One region of the Priestia sp. D51 genome, then DNA from elsewhere that is predicted to be linked to it. Evidence: predicted binding sites of a transcription regulator. Region 1 holds the regulator's gene; each other region holds the start of a gene.
What was found. The regulator Rex, encoded in region 1, represses fermentation and respiration genes when NADH is low (regulators of the CRP and FNR family bind a similar motif). The targets are predictions, from matches to a motif close to TTGTGAAATATTTCACAA.

Region 1 (4,363 bases):
ACTTCTAAAGCTACACGCTCACCGCTTTCTAATACTCGGCCTGTACCTACAGCAACAATTTTACCCTCTTGTGGCTTTTCTTTTGCACTGTCCGGTAACACGATACCGCTTGCTGTTTTTTCCTCAGATTTTACAAGTTCAATCACTACGCGATCACCTAATGGCTTTAACAAGTGAAACAACCTCCTCAAATAATATGTTTGCATTTTTATTAGCACTCAACCTCAACGAGTGCTAACACAATTATTATATTAAAACAAAGTGGGTTTTTTTTGCAAGTATTAAACAAAAAAAATTTAAAATTTACGACAACTACATATAATAGTCTTAGATTTCGACGATTTTGAGAAATAAAGCATTCTTTTCTCTGTTCAATAATATGTATGTTACAATACGAGCAAGAAGAAATTACTAACTTTACAGTACTTCTTCGACATATATACATAAAAACCTTTTAAAGGAGTATAGAAGATTGGAAAAACGTTATTGGTATGTTATCCTCACTTACATCCTTATGCAGTTTTCAGGAGTTGTTGGTATACCGCTGTTAAAATTAACAGGAATGTTTGATGACTATCCAGTTCGAACAGCGAATGTCATGCTTTTGACTTATTGGACTATCATTAGCTTTATCCTTGGTTTACTTATTGTCTTACTGCTGCTGCGCCGTGACATGTCCATGCGTATAGAACATGCTGGAAAAACGATTGCTGTTGTCTGGTCAGTCCTTGGGGTGTTTCTCGCTATGGCTGGTCAAGCTGTAGCAGGTATGATTGAGCACGCTCTTGGCATTACCCAAGTATCTGAAAACACACAAAATATTGTTAATCTTGTTAAAGCAACGCCGTTCCTTATTGTCGTTACGTCTGTTATTGGACCAATACTAGAAGAGATTATTTTCCGAAAGATTATTTTTGGTTCTCTTCACAAACGATACAATTTCTTTATCTCTGCATTTATTAGTTCCCTTATTTTCGCTGCGGTACACTGGGATTTTAAACATTTACTTGTGTATACAGCTATGGGATTTGTATTTGCATTCCTTTATGCAAGGACGAGACTAATTGTTGTACCTATTATTGCTCATGTTTTGATGAATACAATCGTTATTTTATCTCAAACTATTTTTGCAGATAAAATTATAGAAATGCAAAAACAAGCAGAACAAATGCAGTTCATTTTTGGAGGCATGTTTTTATGAAGAATATCCCTTTAACACGAGGGTTTATTTATATTATTATGGGGATTTTATTCACCTACTTGGCAATTCAAAATGCCCAGGAAACCGTCTGGAATTTCCCCACAATCTTATTTGCACTCGTAGCCGCATTCGATTTCAGGTTTGCGGTTCGCATCTTTATCTTGCACTACAAAATTAAAAAATTGCAGCAGCAATATAAAAATCAAGATGATTCATCCAAATAAAAAAACCACTGTTTCAGTGGTTTTTTTTACATACTAACATCTTCTCTTTCTTGCTCTGCCCTTGCCTTTAACACTTTGCGATACGAAATGCGGGAAATAATGATGCTGATTTCATACAAAATTAAGAGCGGCACTGTCACCATCATGTGCGAGAGCAATTCCGGTGGTGTAATAAGTGCGGCAATAACTAGCAGTACGAAATAGGCATATTTTCGAATTTGAGATAAAAACATAGGCGTTATAATTCCTAAACGCGTCAAAAACATAACGACGACAGGAAGCTGAAACAACAAGCCAAAAGGCAGTGTGAGCTGCATTAAAAAAGAAAAGTATTCATTAATGCCAATCACTTGGTTTACATTCAGCTCATCAGAAACGCGCGTCATAAAATCAACGACAAATGGAAACAACACAAAATAAGAAAAAGAGACACCGCCGATAAAGAGAAAAATGGAAACAGGAATATATCCAAGCGTTACCTTACGCTCTTTTTCATATAAACCAGGACTAATAAATGCCCAAAGTTGATACAGTGCAACAGGAGCTGCAAGTACACAGCCGATAATAACAGCAAATTGCATATAAATCTTAACTGGATCTGTTAACCGAAATGCATTCATCGTTAAATTCTTTGCCTCATCAGCATGCTGTAAATAGACAATAACCTTATCCGCTATAAAAAAGCCGCCAATTGTGGCAATCACAAAGAAAAATAAAACAATTAAAATGCGTTTTCGCAGCTCTCCTATATGATCATATATTGACATTTCTTGTTCGGTCATACTATGATCACCCTTTTACTCTTTGTCATCTACTTGACGCTGTTTATCTTTTTCACGATCTTCTGATGCACCGCTAGCGGCATGCTTAAACTCTCTAAGCGTTTGGCCCACTGATCTTCCTAGCTCCGGTAACCGTTTCGGTCCAAAAATAAGCAGTGCTACAATCGCAATAATAATCCAACTGCCTGCTCCAATCCCCATATTCCCACTCTCCTTATTAATTTAGACTTAAGGAAATCGTAACACAGTCCGCCTTATTCAACAGGATAATTTTTCAAAAAGTAGACGAGCGACTGTAATTCTACAGCAAGATCAATATGATGGAGTCGAATCTCATCCGGTACGTTTAAGCGTGCAGGAGTAAAGTTTAAAATTCCTTTAATTCCGCAACTCACTAAACGATCAGTAATTTGCTGAGCAACAGTGGCAGGAACGGTTAAAATCGCTACTGAGATGTCATCACTCATATAATCTTCCAATTGGTCAAGATGATAGACCGGCACGTCGCCTACTTTCGTACCTACTTTATCTTCTATCACATCAAAAGCGCACTCAATTTTGGTGTTATTATTTTTAATAAAATTATAATTTAAAAAGGCCGTTCCTAGATTCCCTACGCCAATCAGTGCTACTTTCGTTACTTCATCTTGGTCTAACGTTTTACGGAAAAATGTAAGTAAATAATTCACATTGTAGCCGTATCCCTTTTTTCCTAATGCACCAAAGTAAGAAAAGTCCCGACGAATAGTAGCAGAATCCACTTTCACTGCCTCACTTAACTCCGCTGACGACACACGCTGTTTACCAGAAGCATGCAAATTTTTCAAAAAACGATAATAAAGCGGCAATCGCTTAGCCGTTGCTTGTGGTATTTTTAATTGTTCAGTGTTCACGTTGTACCCCCTCAGTTCATGTATGTCATTACTAACATTTTCAAGTCATATTGCATTACCTTTCACAAAGCATCAACCGCTTTGAGGTAGCGCTTCCAATTCTCTCTCTTTTCTCTTGCTTTATATATACTCCGCTTCACACCTCGACGGCTTTTGTCTATTCAGCACTCCTTAAAGTCGGTATGTAGAACGAAGCAATTAGCCCTTCAAAGGATCGGTTTGTTAGTCATGACGGATTTTTTCACATCCATCATAGATAAGTTCAGAGATGCACTTATCTCTTATTTTAACATAGTATCCTGTATAAAATGTGCAGGTAAAATCATTTTATTTCATGAATCAAAACATTCGCTTCATCATTTGTCCTTGTCCCTCTACAAATTACAAACGCTTGTAGGAAGAACTTGTAGTTAAAAATATGTTAAAATACACTATGGATATACTACTAGAGGTGAAAAAATGATTATTCTACAATTGAACGGTATTACAAAATACTATGGGGCAGAACCCATTTTATCGAATATAAAGTTAGAAGTACAATCAAAAGACCGCATTGCCCTAGTGGGACGAAACGGTGCTGGTAAATCAACTTTATTAAAAATTATTGCTGAGCAGCTTTCCTATGACAGCGGAGAAATTATTAAACCTAAGGGTGTTTCCATTGATTATATGGGACAAGATACAGTTCTTGAGTCAACACTCTCCATATGGGAAGAAATGATGACTGTCTTTGCTCCATTAAAGAAGATGGAAAAAGAATTACGTACGCTTGAAACGAAGATGGGTGATCCAGACATTTTTAATGATTCAGTTCAATACGAAAAACTAACCAAAGAGTATGATCAGCTTCAAGTAACGTTTAAAGATTTAGGCGGCTATCAATATGAAGCGGATACACGATCTATTCTTCACGGTTTCCGTTTTTCAAACTTTGACTACAGCACCCCTATTTCCTCCTTAAGCGGTGGACAAAAAACGCGCCTGGCTCTTGCAAAACTGCTTTTAACAAAGCCTGATTTGCTTATTCTGGATGAGCCTACCAACCACTTAGATATTGAAACTTTAGCATGGCTGGAACAGTTTCTGCAAGGGTATGAAGGAGCTATTTTAATCGTTTCACATGATCGTTACTTCCTTGATAAAGTCGTAAATCAAGTGTATGAAGTCGTACAAAAAACAACGGTGAAGTACACGGGCAACTACTCTAAATACCTTGTACAAAAAGCAGAGCGATATGAAAAAGAGTTGCGTCAGTACGAAAAG
Region 2 (4,363 bases), on a different contig from region 1:
GGAGCGTTCCCATTGTCGCTTTTCGATAGCGGTCACTGACTCTTCCAATCGTTTCAGCATGCTCCTTACTTTTCCCGAGAAATGTTAACGTTTCTAATCCTCGAAGCGAATCTACAAAGTGATTGGACAGCACATGATATGTCTCCCATTGACTATCTATTTTTTTCTGGGCAGCCAGTCCAAGTAAAATCATAAATAAAATTAAAATGGGCATAGTTACAAGCAAAATAATGCCTGAGAGCCGATCTTGATACCAAACGAAAGCGAGCACTAGCCAAGGTGTAACGCTGATGGCGGCCAGTTTAGGCAAAAACAGCTCAAGATAAGCGCGAAGCTTCTGTAGGCCTGTAGTGATGAGCGTCACCAAGTTTCCTGTCCCTTCATTTTTGGTAAAGCGCGGTCCGAGTGCAAAAATGCTTTTCATGACCGTCAAACGAAGTTCCTGAGTCGTTTTGACTCCAAATTGATATGCTGTTTTTTTCACTATAAAACTTACGATCTGACGAACCATAAAGGCAGACAAAAACAATCCGATTGCTTTTGTCTGCGAAGTTAAACTTTCACCATGAAAAAGAGCAGTAATTACTTCGGCAAGCCACTTAGCTTGAAAAATAATGGCTACACTTTGAATAGTAATAAGCCCTATTAACACGGCAAGAACCATTTTTACTCCGTTGTAAACCATTAAATTTCTACCCATTAGTACTCCATATGCTCCTTATGATCTACACGTTTTCTAAAAACGTAGTAGCTCCAAATTTGATAACCTAACACAAAAGGCAGTAACGCAATAGCAGCGTAAGACATAATTTTCAAGGAATAATTCCCTGATGCTGCATTATGAATCGTTAAACTATAGCTTTCATTGACTGAACTAACCAAAACGGTTGGAAACAATCCTGCAAATATAGAGGAAATTGATAAAATTAAAATTAAGCCAGACATAGCAAAGGCCCATCCGTCTTTTTTCCGTGTAAGGAAAAATCCTGCTAGTAAATACACGAAAATACCGATAAAAAATGTGTATAGCATCAAGCGGCTATGGTTGCTGAATAAATTTGTTTCAAAAAACGTCATGCCTGAAAAAATAAGAAGCAGCAAGGCATTAACAGGCAAAAGTTTCATGGCAACTTTTCGTGAACGATCTCTAATGTCATCCATCGTACGGATCGTCGCAAAAATAAGTCCGTGCCATAAGCAAAGCATCGTTAGCGTCACGCCGCCCGTTATGGTATATAGATTCACAATATCCGAAAAGCCGGCATTCATTTGCATGTTGCGCTCAACAGGCAATCCTTTCATTAGTGCTGAAAATAAGATGCCGAAAATGAGCGGTGGAAAAAGACTTCCAAAGAAGATAACCCAATCCCACGCATTTTTCCACGCTTGTTTTTCAACTTTTCCTCGAAATTCAAATGCTACACCGCGTCCGATAAGCGAAAGCAACAGAAGAACAAAAAGAACATATGACCCGCTTAATAGCGTTGCATACCAGTTTGGAAAAGCGGCAAACATAGCACCGATTGCTGAAATTAACCAAACTTCATTTGCATCCCAAAAAGGACCGATTGTATTAATAAAAGCTCGTCGCTCTAAGTCGTTTCTTCCTAAAAAGCGAGACACCATTCCAATCCCAAAATCAAAGCCTTCTAAAAAGATAAAACCAACAAACAGAATGGATACTAGCAAATACCAGAATTCATTAAGAGAAAACATTGTATCCCTCCTTTGTAAACGGATCAGTTGATGTTACTTTTGTATGTGCTTCGTGATCGTGATCTGGACCTTTTTTAATTTCTTTAACGAACAAGAACACCATAATCACAGCTAAAATTAAGTAAAAGAACGAAAACGAGATAATAGAAAATAGCAATTCGCCTGCTGTTACACCAGGAGACACGGCATCTTCGGTTTTCATATAGCCAAATACAACCCAAGGCTGACGGCCAATCTCTGTCATAATCCAACCTGCTGAGCTTCCAAGGAACGGAAAGGCGATGGCAATCGTCATAATACGTAAAAATAGTTTGCTTTCTTGAAGTTTTTTACGAGAAAGCAAGTACGTACCCCAAATGCCTAATGCACATAATACGCCACCTAGACCAGCCATAATGCGGAAACTCCAAAACGTTGTTCGAACGGGTGGAATATAATTTCCTTCTCCATATTTCGCCGTATACTGCTGCTGCAGCTCATTCATTCCAGGAACGGAGCCTGAAAACTTACCGTATGATAAGAAGCTTAATAAGTAAGGTATTTTGATTTCACTCGTATTTTTCTTTTCATCAGGGTGAATATTTGCTGTTACTGTCCAAGCACCTGGACTTCCGCTGTTTTCCCATAATCCTTCACTTGCGGCCATTTTCATCGGCTGTGTTTTAACTAAATATCCGGCCTGTTCATGCCCAGATAGTGCAATTCCTACACCTGAAACTAGCCCTACAAGGATAGCAACTTGAAATGATTTTTTAGCAAAAACCACATGTTTTTTCTTCAAGAGCATAACAGCGCTGACACCCGTGATAAAAAAGGCGCCTGTTGCAAACGAACCTAAAATTGTATGAGGGAATTCGACCCACAGCTGACCGTTCGTTAATAATTTAAAGAAGTCATTCATTTCCAAACGGCCATTATTTAGCTCCATTCCGACCGGATGCTGCATAAAAGAATTAGCCGTTAAAATAAAGAACGCTGAAAAGATAGTACCTAGACTAACAAGCCAAATACATAGACAGTGCAGCCATTTAGGCAAACGATCCCACCCGAAAATCCACAGCCCGAGGAACGTGGACTCCATAAAAAACGCTAGCAGTGCTTCAATAGCAAGCGGCGCACCAAATACATCTCCTACAAATCTTGAGTACTCTGACCAGTTCATGCCAAACTGAAATTCTTGTAAAATACCTGTTACGACTCCGACAGCAAAGTTAATCAGGAATAAGTGCCCCCAAAACTTTGCCATCTTTTTATACTGTTCATCTTTTTTTACTACGTACATCGTTTCCATGATCGCTACTAAAAAGACAAGGCCGATAGACAGCGGTACAAAGATAAAATGAAACAGCGTCGTTGATGCAAATTGAATACGTGATAGTATGACTGTATCCATCTTCTTTCTCCTTTCATATATAAGAACATTCATCATTTCCATAGATACTTTGCTCATTCCTGAGCATCTTTTACTTATATTGTGAAACATTGAGCATAACAATTCGAGAAATATGCTCAACATTTCACAAACATATGTAATGTCTCTCTTTCTATTTACATAGTATAGTCTATTTTTTTAGCTGTGCACGTACATTTTTTGAACGTTTTTAGACTAAAACGTGACTTTCTTGTGACAAAAAAGGGCAGGATCTCTTTATTTTTTCATAAAAAAAGCACGCTCTGATTTGAGCTTGCTTCTCTACGGTCGATATTTTGCTTTCGCATTTAATTTAGATTGACGAATGATTTGGTTAATGACTTCAGAAAATACAATACCAATGGCAATTGAACCTGAAATCATAAAGGCTTTTGCTGCAAGACTAATCGCTTCATTATAATTATTTTCTACAAAGTTACGCATGGCATCGTATGCTGTTCCCCCTGGAACGAGCGGAATAATACCTGCTACCGTGAAAATAATGATCGGCGTACGATAAATTTTTGCGTAAATTTGACTAATAATAGCAATAAAAAAGGCCGATGCTACAGTGCTTGGAATTTCATCTACACCATAGAACGTTAGCAAATAGTAAATGAGCCAGCCAATCATTCCGACAAAGCCACTTTTTAATAATGATTCACGTGGAACATTAAAAATAATCCCAAACGCTGCTGAAGCAATAAAACTTGTAATTATCTGCTCTACGATATGCATATGATGCCTCCCTTCTATAGAAGCGTAAATACAATGGCAATACCTGCACCAATAGCAAATGCCGTCAGAAACGCTTCTGCTCCTTTTGATAATCCAGACAGTAAATGTCCCGCCATTAAATCTCGCACTGCATTGGTAATCGATAACCCAGGAACGAGAGGCATAACGGATCCAATAATAATTTTATCAATTTGCGTTCCTAGTCCTGAAGCGACTAAAAGAGCTGATAAAAGTCCAATAACTAACGAAGCGGTAAACTCAGCAAAAAAGCGAATCGGAATAAGACGGTGGAAATACACCACGGTTAAAAATCCGAGACCTCCTGAAAACATCGCTGGAATAAAGTCCGTCCATAAACCTTGAAACATGATTAAAAAGCATCCGCTAGAAATGGATGCAGCTGCAAGTTGAACCCATAGTGGAAAAGCTACGTTCGTTGCTTCAATTTCTTGTAGCATTTCATACGCTTCCTCCAAGGAGATGTTTCCTTGACTGATA
Region 3 (4,363 bases), on a different contig from region 1:
GCAATGTGTCCTTTTAATTTCAAAAGAGTTAAAGCAATAAAGAAAAAGATGATGGGGATGAGTGCAATTAGTGCAGAAAGCCAAATATTATTTAACGGATTATATACTTGAGTCCACGTCATATTCATACACCTCTACTACATATTTAAAACAAGGGAGCGGGGGAGTCCCCCGCAAAAATCTTTTGATGTTACACAAAAGCTCTGTCGCGAGTTTGCTTAAGAATGCTAGCAGAGTGCTCGAGCTGCTGCTGTTCGTGAGGAGTTAAATTCAATTCAATAATTTGGCGCACGCCGTTTTTATTAATGATAGCCGGCACGCCGATATACACATCAGAAATACCGTATTGTCCTTCTAATAAAGCAGATACCGTTAAAATAGAATTTTCATCATCTAAAATAGCCTTGGTTATGCGTACAAGTCCCATCGCAATTCCGTAATAAGTCGCTCCTTTTCGATTAATAATATGGTAAGCCGCATCGCGTGTTTGTTCGAATAGATGCTGCATATCCGGCTCTTTTTCAATAGTAGCAGTATTGATAAAATGTTCGAGCTTCACACCGCCAATTTGCGCGTGGCTCCAAACAGGAAATTCCGTATCTCCATGTTCCCCCATAATATAAGCGTGGACGTTGCGAGAATCTACTTCGAAATAGTCGCTTAACAAGTAGCGGAAGCGAGCTGTGTCAAGAATCGTTCCTGAACCAATTACTCGTTCGTTTGGTAATCCTGATACTTTTTGTGTAACGTGTGCGAGAATATCAACTGGATTTGTTGCCACTAAAATGATGCCGTCAAATCCGCTGTTCATAATATCTTTTACAATGCATTCAAAAATTTTAACGTTTTTTTCAACTAGATCTAAGCGCGTTTCCCCTGGAGCTTGATTAGCGCCCGCTGTAATAACTACTAAATCAGCATCAGCGCAGTCTTTATAATCTCCAGCCCAGATTTTCATCGGTGTGGCAAATGGCATTCCATGATTGATATCGCGTGCTTCGCCTTCTGCTTTTTCTTTGTTCATATCGATTAACACTAATTCATTGGCAATACCTTGATTGACCATTGAAAAAGCGTAGCTTGAGCCAACAAAACCAGTTCCGATAACGGCAACTTTTCGTGTCTTTGGTGTAAATTGTGTTTTCATTTGTATCATCCTTTGAATTTTATTTTGTGATGTTTTTCACAATGTTAGTGTAACAAGAATAAATACCCTCGGCTGTGATAAAAATCACACCCTTAAAAAAATAGTAAACAATTTTACAGGGCGATTTAAAAAAGGGTTCTTCTACATGAAGTGCCACATTTAGAAAGATCTTAAACGTTTAAAGTGTTGAGTAAAGGCAACTTGTTTTGCAGAAAGCTAAAGAGTTTAACATTCTCTATTTGTATGTTAACAGCCAATAATGTTTCTATAGACCCACACGAAATCCATTTGTTACACTAAGTTTGCTTATTTTGAATAAAGGAGTGGAAGGGATGGAGAACTACTATGAGCAAGCCCAAAAAGGCGCTTGGGTTAGTATCTTATCATATATCTTTTTATCAGCATGTAAACTTATTATTGCGGGTGTCACCGCTTCCTCTGCTTTAAAAGCCGACGGTCTTAATAATGTTACAGATATTATTGCATCAATTGCCGTCTTAGTCGGCTTAAAAATCTCTAAAAAACCTCGCGATAATGATCATCCCTATGGACATTCCAGAGCGGAACATATCTCTTCACTTATTGCTTCTTTTATCATGATGGTCATCGGACTAGAAGTATTGGTCGACGCGGGTCAGTCATTATTTATGGACAAATCTGAAGCGCCTAATTTACTGGCTGCTTGGGTAGGTCTTGGAGCGGCTGCTGTTATGGGTGGTGTCTACCGGTATAATATTAAGCTTGCTAAAAAACTTGATAGCCAGTCTTTATATGCGGTTGCTAAAGATAATTTGTCTGATGCACTTGTGAGTATAGGGGCTGTTGTGGGAATTTTCGGCTCACAATTCGGCCTGCCCTGGCTGGACGTGGTAGCTGCTTTTGCTGTGGGAATTATTATTTGTAAAACAGCCATCGAGATTTTTAAAGAAGCGGCTCACTCCTTAACGGACGGATTTGATGAAGAAAAGTTAGGGCACTACAAAGAAAGCATTGGGCTTGTAGAAGGTGTAAAAGAAGTAGAAGATGTGAAAGCGCGCAAGCTTGGTAATCAAGTCGTGATTGATGTAACTGTTAAAGTAGATCCCCATTTAAATGTTATTAAAAGCCATGAAATTGCTGATCAAATTGAACATATGATGAACGATGAGCATCAGATTAAAGATACGCTTGTTCATATTGAACCTGATGCATACGAAAAGCAAAAATAAAACCAGCACGTTCTTTCGTTATGAAAGGATGGGCTGGTTTTATTTTTGGAGAAATTTGAAATAAATCACAAAAACTTCTTCAAAAATGAAAATGAAAAGCCGTTATTAGTAATATAAAGATTTTTGTAGAAGGGTGAGGGAATGAAGAGGTTAAGTGCAAAGCTCGTAGTATTTTTTAGTATTTTTATAGCTATTTTATTATTAGTTGTTTCAGGGGCTGTTTATCAATTTACCAAAACACAAATAGAAAAAGATGTAGAGATTCAGTCTCAAAGTCAAGTGAAAGAGTTAAAAGAAACGATTCATACGTACTTAGACATGTATAGTCGTTCTTTGCTGACGTATAGTGAAAATGATGTAATCGTTAATTTTGTTAAGCAGGAAGGAAATCAAACAAACCAAGAGAAAAATCCTTATTTTACATGGAATACGGTTCAAAAAGAGTTTATGCAGTTTAAAGAAAAATATCCGAACCTGGCACTTGAATACATAGGCACAAAAAATAAAGGAATGTATTCTGTTCCTAAGCAAGAGTACGGATCAGGTTATGACCCGACTTCAAGAGTTTGGTACAAACAAGCAATGGCATTACCTGATCAAGTAATTTACACGGATCCATATGAAGATGCAGCAACGAAAAAGACGGTTGTGACGATTGCAAAGGCTATTTTAGATCCAGATACTAAAAATGTGCTGGGCGTTATAGCTACTGATTTAGACTTAGATGCATTAAAAAACATTGTAGGTAAAGCAGAAGTAAATCACGGTGGATATGCATTTTTATTTGATCAAAATGGCACAGCGCTCGTTCATCCAACAGAAGCTGGAAAAAATTTAACGAATCAGCCATTTATGAAAAAAATGTACGAAGCAGACCGGAATAAAGATTTCATGAAGTATACCTTTCAAGGTGAAGAGAGAGTGATGGCATATGATACTCTCGAAGGAACGAATTGGAAGATAGGAAACGCCTTTATTTATAATGAAATGCTCTCAAGCGCTCATCATTTACTGAATGTGATTGTCTGGATTGCGTTAATTGGCATCTTATTATCAGTGGTGTTAACCATCTTTTTCTCAAGAATCATTACGAATCCAATTCGCCGCTTGAAAAACGAAGTAGCCAAAGTAACAGCTGGCGATTTAACAGTTCAGGTTCAGACGAAGTCAAAAGATGAAATTGGTGAACTTACTCATTTATTTAACGATATGGTAGCTAAAATGAAAACATTGATTGGCACGGTTCAGACGTCTGTTGAGACAGTAAAAACGTCTGTTGAAGACTTGAGTGCTGTATCTGAAGAAGCAACTGCATCCAGTGAAGAAATTGGCCGGGCTATCCATGAGATTGCCAGCGGCGCCACGCAGCAGGCTTCTGACGCTGACTCTACTAATCAAAAAACGATGAGTTTATCTTCACAAATTGAAGAAGTCATTGAACAAAACGCCGAGATTAATAAAATGACGATTGAAGCTGTAACCATCAATGAAAAAGGCTTAAAACAAATGCAGCTGCTTCGCAACCAAACTACCGAATCATCTCAGACGATTCACGGTGTTCAAACGGTAATGGAAGAGTTAACAAGTAAGATGAAAGAAATTGAATCTATTATTTTTACAATTAATAGCATTTCAGATCAGACAAATTTACTTGCACTAAATGCTAGTATTGAAGCAGCTCGTGCAGGAGAACATGGCAAAGGATTTGCGGTAGTAGCTGAAGAGGTACGAAAACTTGCTGAACAGTCCTCTCAGGCTACTGAACAAGTTCGCCACACGATTGCAGCGATTCAAGGGGAAGTCGCGGCTGCTCGTGAAGAATGCAACCGGACAGAAGAACTTTCAAAATCTCAAGACTTTGTGGTAGGAGACACAGAACAAGCTTTTCGTGAAATTGCTACTACCATTGAGCAGGTGGCAGCGGCTGTCGAACATGTAACAAGCAGCATGGACAGCATTGATGAGCATAAGGAAGACGTGGTAGCGGCCATTCAAAGTATAGCAGCTA
Region 4 (4,363 bases), on a different contig from region 1:
GTTTTATGAATAAGGAGTTTTTTTCTCCGTTAACTTTACTTCTTCCTTTAACACACGTTTTTCATATAGATATTTATCCGTTCGTTGAAAATGATATTTATCAGCTTTTTCTTTTTCAGATGTGGTCAAAAGCACTCGAACATCAGAAGCAGCTGACACATCAAACGTTTCATTTTGATAAGTAGCATACGGAGCTACAAAAAACACTTCTTCAACAGCATCACGAGGAACTTTTTTTGTAAAAGTCGTGTCATTGTATGGAATGAATCCATTTGCTACATCGCCTTTATCATAGCTAATCAGCTTTACACCCCCATTTTCCGTTTCATAACATTCGTAGTCTCGTTCATTATATGCTGCATACAAACCTTTTCGAATCATAAAAAAACATTCCTTTACATTGGTTTAGCAACCGCTGGTACAAATCGTTTTTCTTCTACCACGTAGGTAGCTAAAAGTACTTCTTCCCCATTTACCACTTGATATAGTTCCGCTCCGTTTGCTGGTGGATAATAGTTATCAAATTTGAACTCTGGAACGGTTTCCCCGTTTCGAGATCCTGTAAACCCATTAAGCGTACATGGAGGTCCATAATTATTACTAATTAATCCCTTTTAGTAGGTCTCAAAAATAAAACACACCATCTAAAATAGATGGTGTGTGAAGTATAGTAAGTAATTAAGAAATTTGTTTAAGTTCTGATGAGAGTTTTAAAAACTCTTCTTTATTTTTCATCAATAGCGTGCGGTCGATTTCTTCTTTTAGCTGTGCTTTACGAAATTCTGCAATCGCCTTGTCTAAAATCATCTCAGCGAATAATGCATCAAGCACCTTTCCGTTGGATTTTTGCGGTGAATTAAGTAAATTCTTTTTCATAAGAAATCAACTCCTTGGCTTTTTTATAATATAACACAAATATTCTGACTTTTCAATCATTTAAACCAAGTATTTTACATCTATTTTTTTCCACATAAAAAGGCCGCCCTTTTGTTATAAGGCGCGGCCTTTTATTACGAATCTGCGGCTTTTTCTTTTACTTCCGCATAGTAGTTTTCATATTCAATAAATTCAGGAGCTTGATGAGCTGCCATGATACCGTGGTAACTGATGTCTAAGCCCACTTCTTCTTCTTCTTCCGTAGATCGAAGCGGAACCACCAAGGAAATAACCTTTAACCCTATCCACGTCGTAACAAATCCCCAAGCGCATAGAGCAATTAATCCGAGAAGTTGAACACCTAATAACGTCCAGCTCCCTCCTGTAAACACACCGCCGTCTGTAGAAAATAAACCCACAGCCAACGTGCCCCATATTCCCGAAGCAGCGTGTACAGGAAAAGCTCCTACAGGATCGTCGATTTGACGTGCTTCGAGCCAGTTTGTAGCTGCCATCATTAATAAGCCGGATACAGCTCCAATAAAAATAGCAGATGGCGTATTTACAAAAGCGCACCCGGCCGTAATGCCAACCAGTCCGGCAAGCGATCCATTTATCACAGAAGGTGCATCTGAACGGTTGTAGCGAAATAAAGTATAAAATAAAGTAGCTGCTCCGCCTGCTGCTGCTGATAACATTGTGACAATAGCAATGTGACCAATTCTAACGTCAGTGGCACTTAGCGTACTTCCTGCATTAAACCCGAACCATCCAAACCATAATAAAAAAGCACCCACTGATGCAAGCGGCAAATTGCTTGGAAGAGAAACAGAACTAATTCCATTTTTCGTGAACTTCCCTTTTCTAGGTCCAATCATTATTGCAGCTGCTAAAGCTGAAAAACCGCCAAGAGCATGAATAACTGCCGAACCGGCAAAATCAAGCATCCCTAACTTACTAATCCATCCGCCTCCCCAAATCCAGTGGCCGGCTATAGGATAAATAAATGTAGTCATTAAAATCGCATATAAAAGATATGCGCGGAAATTAATTCGTTCTGCCACCGCTCCAGAAACTATAGAAATGACCGCAATAACAAACGCACATTGAAACAGCCAAAATGTTTCAAGCCCAATTGGAATGTCAAGGTGCGATAAATTACCTGAGAGCGCAAAACCGCTTTTACCGAAGATTCCGCCTAAATCATCTCCGTACATTAATCCAAACCCAATTAAATAGAAACAAAGCGTTCCTATTGTAATATCAGCGAATACTTTCATAATAATATTGACGCTATTTTTATAGCGGACAAAACCTGCCTCTAGCAAGGCAAAGCCGCCTTCCATTAGCAAAATCATCGCCGCTGTTAACACAACCCACGTCGTATTTATACCTAAACTTAGTTCATTAACACTCATATCCCAACGCCTCCACTGCTTTTTAATCGTTTTATTTCTTGTACAATAGCAGGCGAAAGCGTAATTTCACTTGTTTCTTCATTTTCCGCTTTTATTAATTCAAGAACTTCATGAAGTTCTCGCATTTGTGCTTTAAGGTGATCAATTTTTTTAAAGCGTTCCTTTACGTATACCATATACTCGACCGCTTGATGCTGACTTAAAGGACGCCCGGTAAAAAATTTACGAAACGGTGATAGTGATTGGTACCAAGCTTCTTCAGCACGTTTCTTCTCTTCGTATTTACTAATTTTCGCTTTTATATCCTCTATTTCTTGTGCTTTAGCTTCTTTTAACTTCATTATAAATTCAATTAATTTTAATTGAGGCAATGTAATGACCACATTATGATAAAGTTCATCCACTATAACCATGTTATATCTCCTTACATAAGATGTTATATTTAGATTATATGTAGAACACTATAGTAAGTCAATGTAATTTTTTGAAAACTCTTTAAATAGTAAATGCGCCCTATCTTTTTACTACTTATAGAATATTAAGTTCGTATGTGTTGAAATATGACGTTATTTGTTTTATCGTAGGAAGAGGAATTATGTTAGTTCCCTATTTTAATTTTATTTACCTAGGCAATTATTCGCTTTATTTTTTATAAACTTTTATTAAACAAAGGGTTACGAGGTTCTTCACTTATTTTTTCAACGAAATGAGTTGATTTTATCTCGTATTAAAATTAAAATAGAATTATGTGCAAGATTTCACAACTTCACAATGTAGTTTGAAAGTCTAGCAGATAACTAGGAACTACATATGCAACAGTATCCAGCAAAGGAGGACTTTTCATGTCTCAATCAACTATTCAAAAATCAGCTGCAGAGGAAAATGCTGCTGTACAAACAGAAGCGGCAGTTAACAAAGGTCAAGCGGATGTGTTAGATCAATTGTTAAAGCCTGAAGTACAAGAAGCTCTTACTGTTCTTGTAGATAATTTACCAAAATTATCTGAAATGGTAACGGTGCTTACAAAAACTTACGACGTTGCGCAATCATTATTAACTGACGACGTATTAAAAGAAGATCTACTTGGTGGAGTAAAAGAATTTATCGAGCCGGTAGAAGGAACAGTAAAAGGTCTTGCAGCTACTGCAATCGAAGCAAACGATCGTGCAGAAGCAAATGCTTCTAATTCAATCGGTTTATTCGGTTTATTACGCATGCTTAAAGATCCACAAGCTCAAAAACTATTCCGCTTTGCACAAGCGTATTTAGACATTACAAACGAAAAACAAAAATAATTTTCATTAAAAAGTGTGGACGGAGGATCGACTATGTCAAAACATATTTTAATTTTAGGCGGCGGTTACGGTGGTTTATTAACTGCAATGACAGCTCGCCAACACCTAAGTGCGGATGAAGCAAAAATTACAGTAGTGAACCGTTTTGCTACTCACCAAATCATTACAGAATTACACCGTCTAGCTGTAGGCGGCGTTTCTGAACAAGCGGTAGCTTTACCACTTGATAAATTACTTAAAAACTACAACGTTGATTTAAAAATTGCAACGGTAAAAGAAATCTCACCAGATCAACGTGAAGTATCTCTTGAAGATGGTACAAAATTAAGCTACGACTACCTTGTTACAGCTTTAGGTAGTGAAACTGCTTACTTCGGTATCCCTGGTTTAGAAGAGCACAGCTTCGTTCTTAAATCAGTAAATGATGCAAACCGTTTACGTGCACACGTAGAAGCTTGTATCGCTGAATACAGCAAAACAAAAAATAAAGCTGACGGTACAATCGTAGTTGGCGGTGGCGGATTAACAGGTATCGAACTTGTTGGTGAATACGCTGACTTAATGCCAAGCCTATGTCTAAAACACGGTGTTGATCCGAAAGAAATTTCTCTATACTGTGTAGAAGCAGCTCCTACAGTTCTTCCAGGCTTCCCTGCTGAATTAGTAGAGCGCGCTCAATCAAGCTTAACAAAACGTGGCGTTACATTTGTTACTGGTACACCTGTAACAAAAATGGATGCTACAACTGTTGAACTTAAAGACGGCAGCAAAATT

Region 2: ACNHOZ_RS21240 (cytochrome ubiquinol oxidase subunit I) is a predicted target of Rex. The motif match lies at 3,222-3,239, and genes of this name have one in related genera.
Region 3: ACNHOZ_RS23225 (L-lactate dehydrogenase) is a predicted target of Rex. The motif match lies at 1,172-1,189, and genes of this name have one in related genera.
Region 4: ACNHOZ_RS07350 (DUF1641 domain-containing protein) is a predicted target of Rex. The motif match lies at 3,041-3,058, and genes of this name have one in related genera.

Annotation. Positions count from the first base shown of each region.
Region 1 is NZ_JBLTIR010000021.1:10,184-14,546, forward strand. It holds gene groES (co-chaperone GroES) at 1-173, opposite strand, end outside; gene ACNHOZ_RS28325 (CPBP family intramembrane glutamic endopeptidase) at 473-1,201, shown strand; gene ACNHOZ_RS28330 (YdiK family protein) at 1,198-1,425, shown strand; gene tatC (twin-arginine translocase subunit TatC) at 1,452-2,207, opposite strand; gene tatA (twin-arginine translocase TatA/TatE family subunit) at 2,223-2,408, opposite strand; gene ACNHOZ_RS28345 (redox-sensing transcriptional repressor Rex) at 2,462-3,100, opposite strand; gene ACNHOZ_RS28350 (ABC-F family ATP-binding cassette domain-containing protein) at 3,560-4,363, shown strand, end outside.
Region 2 is NZ_JBLTIR010000005.1:304,136-308,498, forward strand. It holds gene cydD (thiol reductant ABC exporter subunit CydD) at 1-700, opposite strand, end outside; gene cydB (cytochrome d ubiquinol oxidase subunit II) at 700-1,716, opposite strand; gene ACNHOZ_RS21240 (cytochrome ubiquinol oxidase subunit I) at 1,703-3,109, opposite strand; gene ACNHOZ_RS21245 (threonine/serine exporter family protein) at 3,410-3,865, opposite strand; gene ACNHOZ_RS21250 (threonine/serine exporter family protein) at 3,880-4,363, opposite strand, start outside.
Region 3 is NZ_JBLTIR010000007.1:45,845-50,207, forward strand. It holds gene ACNHOZ_RS23220 (lactate permease LctP family transporter) at 1-128, opposite strand, end outside; gene ACNHOZ_RS23225 (L-lactate dehydrogenase) at 191-1,147, opposite strand; gene ACNHOZ_RS23230 (cation diffusion facilitator family transporter) at 1,480-2,355, shown strand; gene ACNHOZ_RS23235 (methyl-accepting chemotaxis protein) at 2,497-4,363, shown strand, end outside.
Region 4 is NZ_JBLTIR010000002.1:129,488-133,850, forward strand. It holds gene ACNHOZ_RS07330 (hypothetical protein) at 4-381, opposite strand; gene ACNHOZ_RS07335 (IDEAL domain-containing protein) at 679-876, opposite strand; gene ACNHOZ_RS07340 (ammonium transporter) at 1,011-2,294, opposite strand; gene ACNHOZ_RS07345 (hypothetical protein) at 2,291-2,707, opposite strand; gene ACNHOZ_RS07350 (DUF1641 domain-containing protein) at 3,137-3,589, shown strand; gene ACNHOZ_RS07355 (NAD(P)/FAD-dependent oxidoreductase) at 3,623-4,363, shown strand, end outside.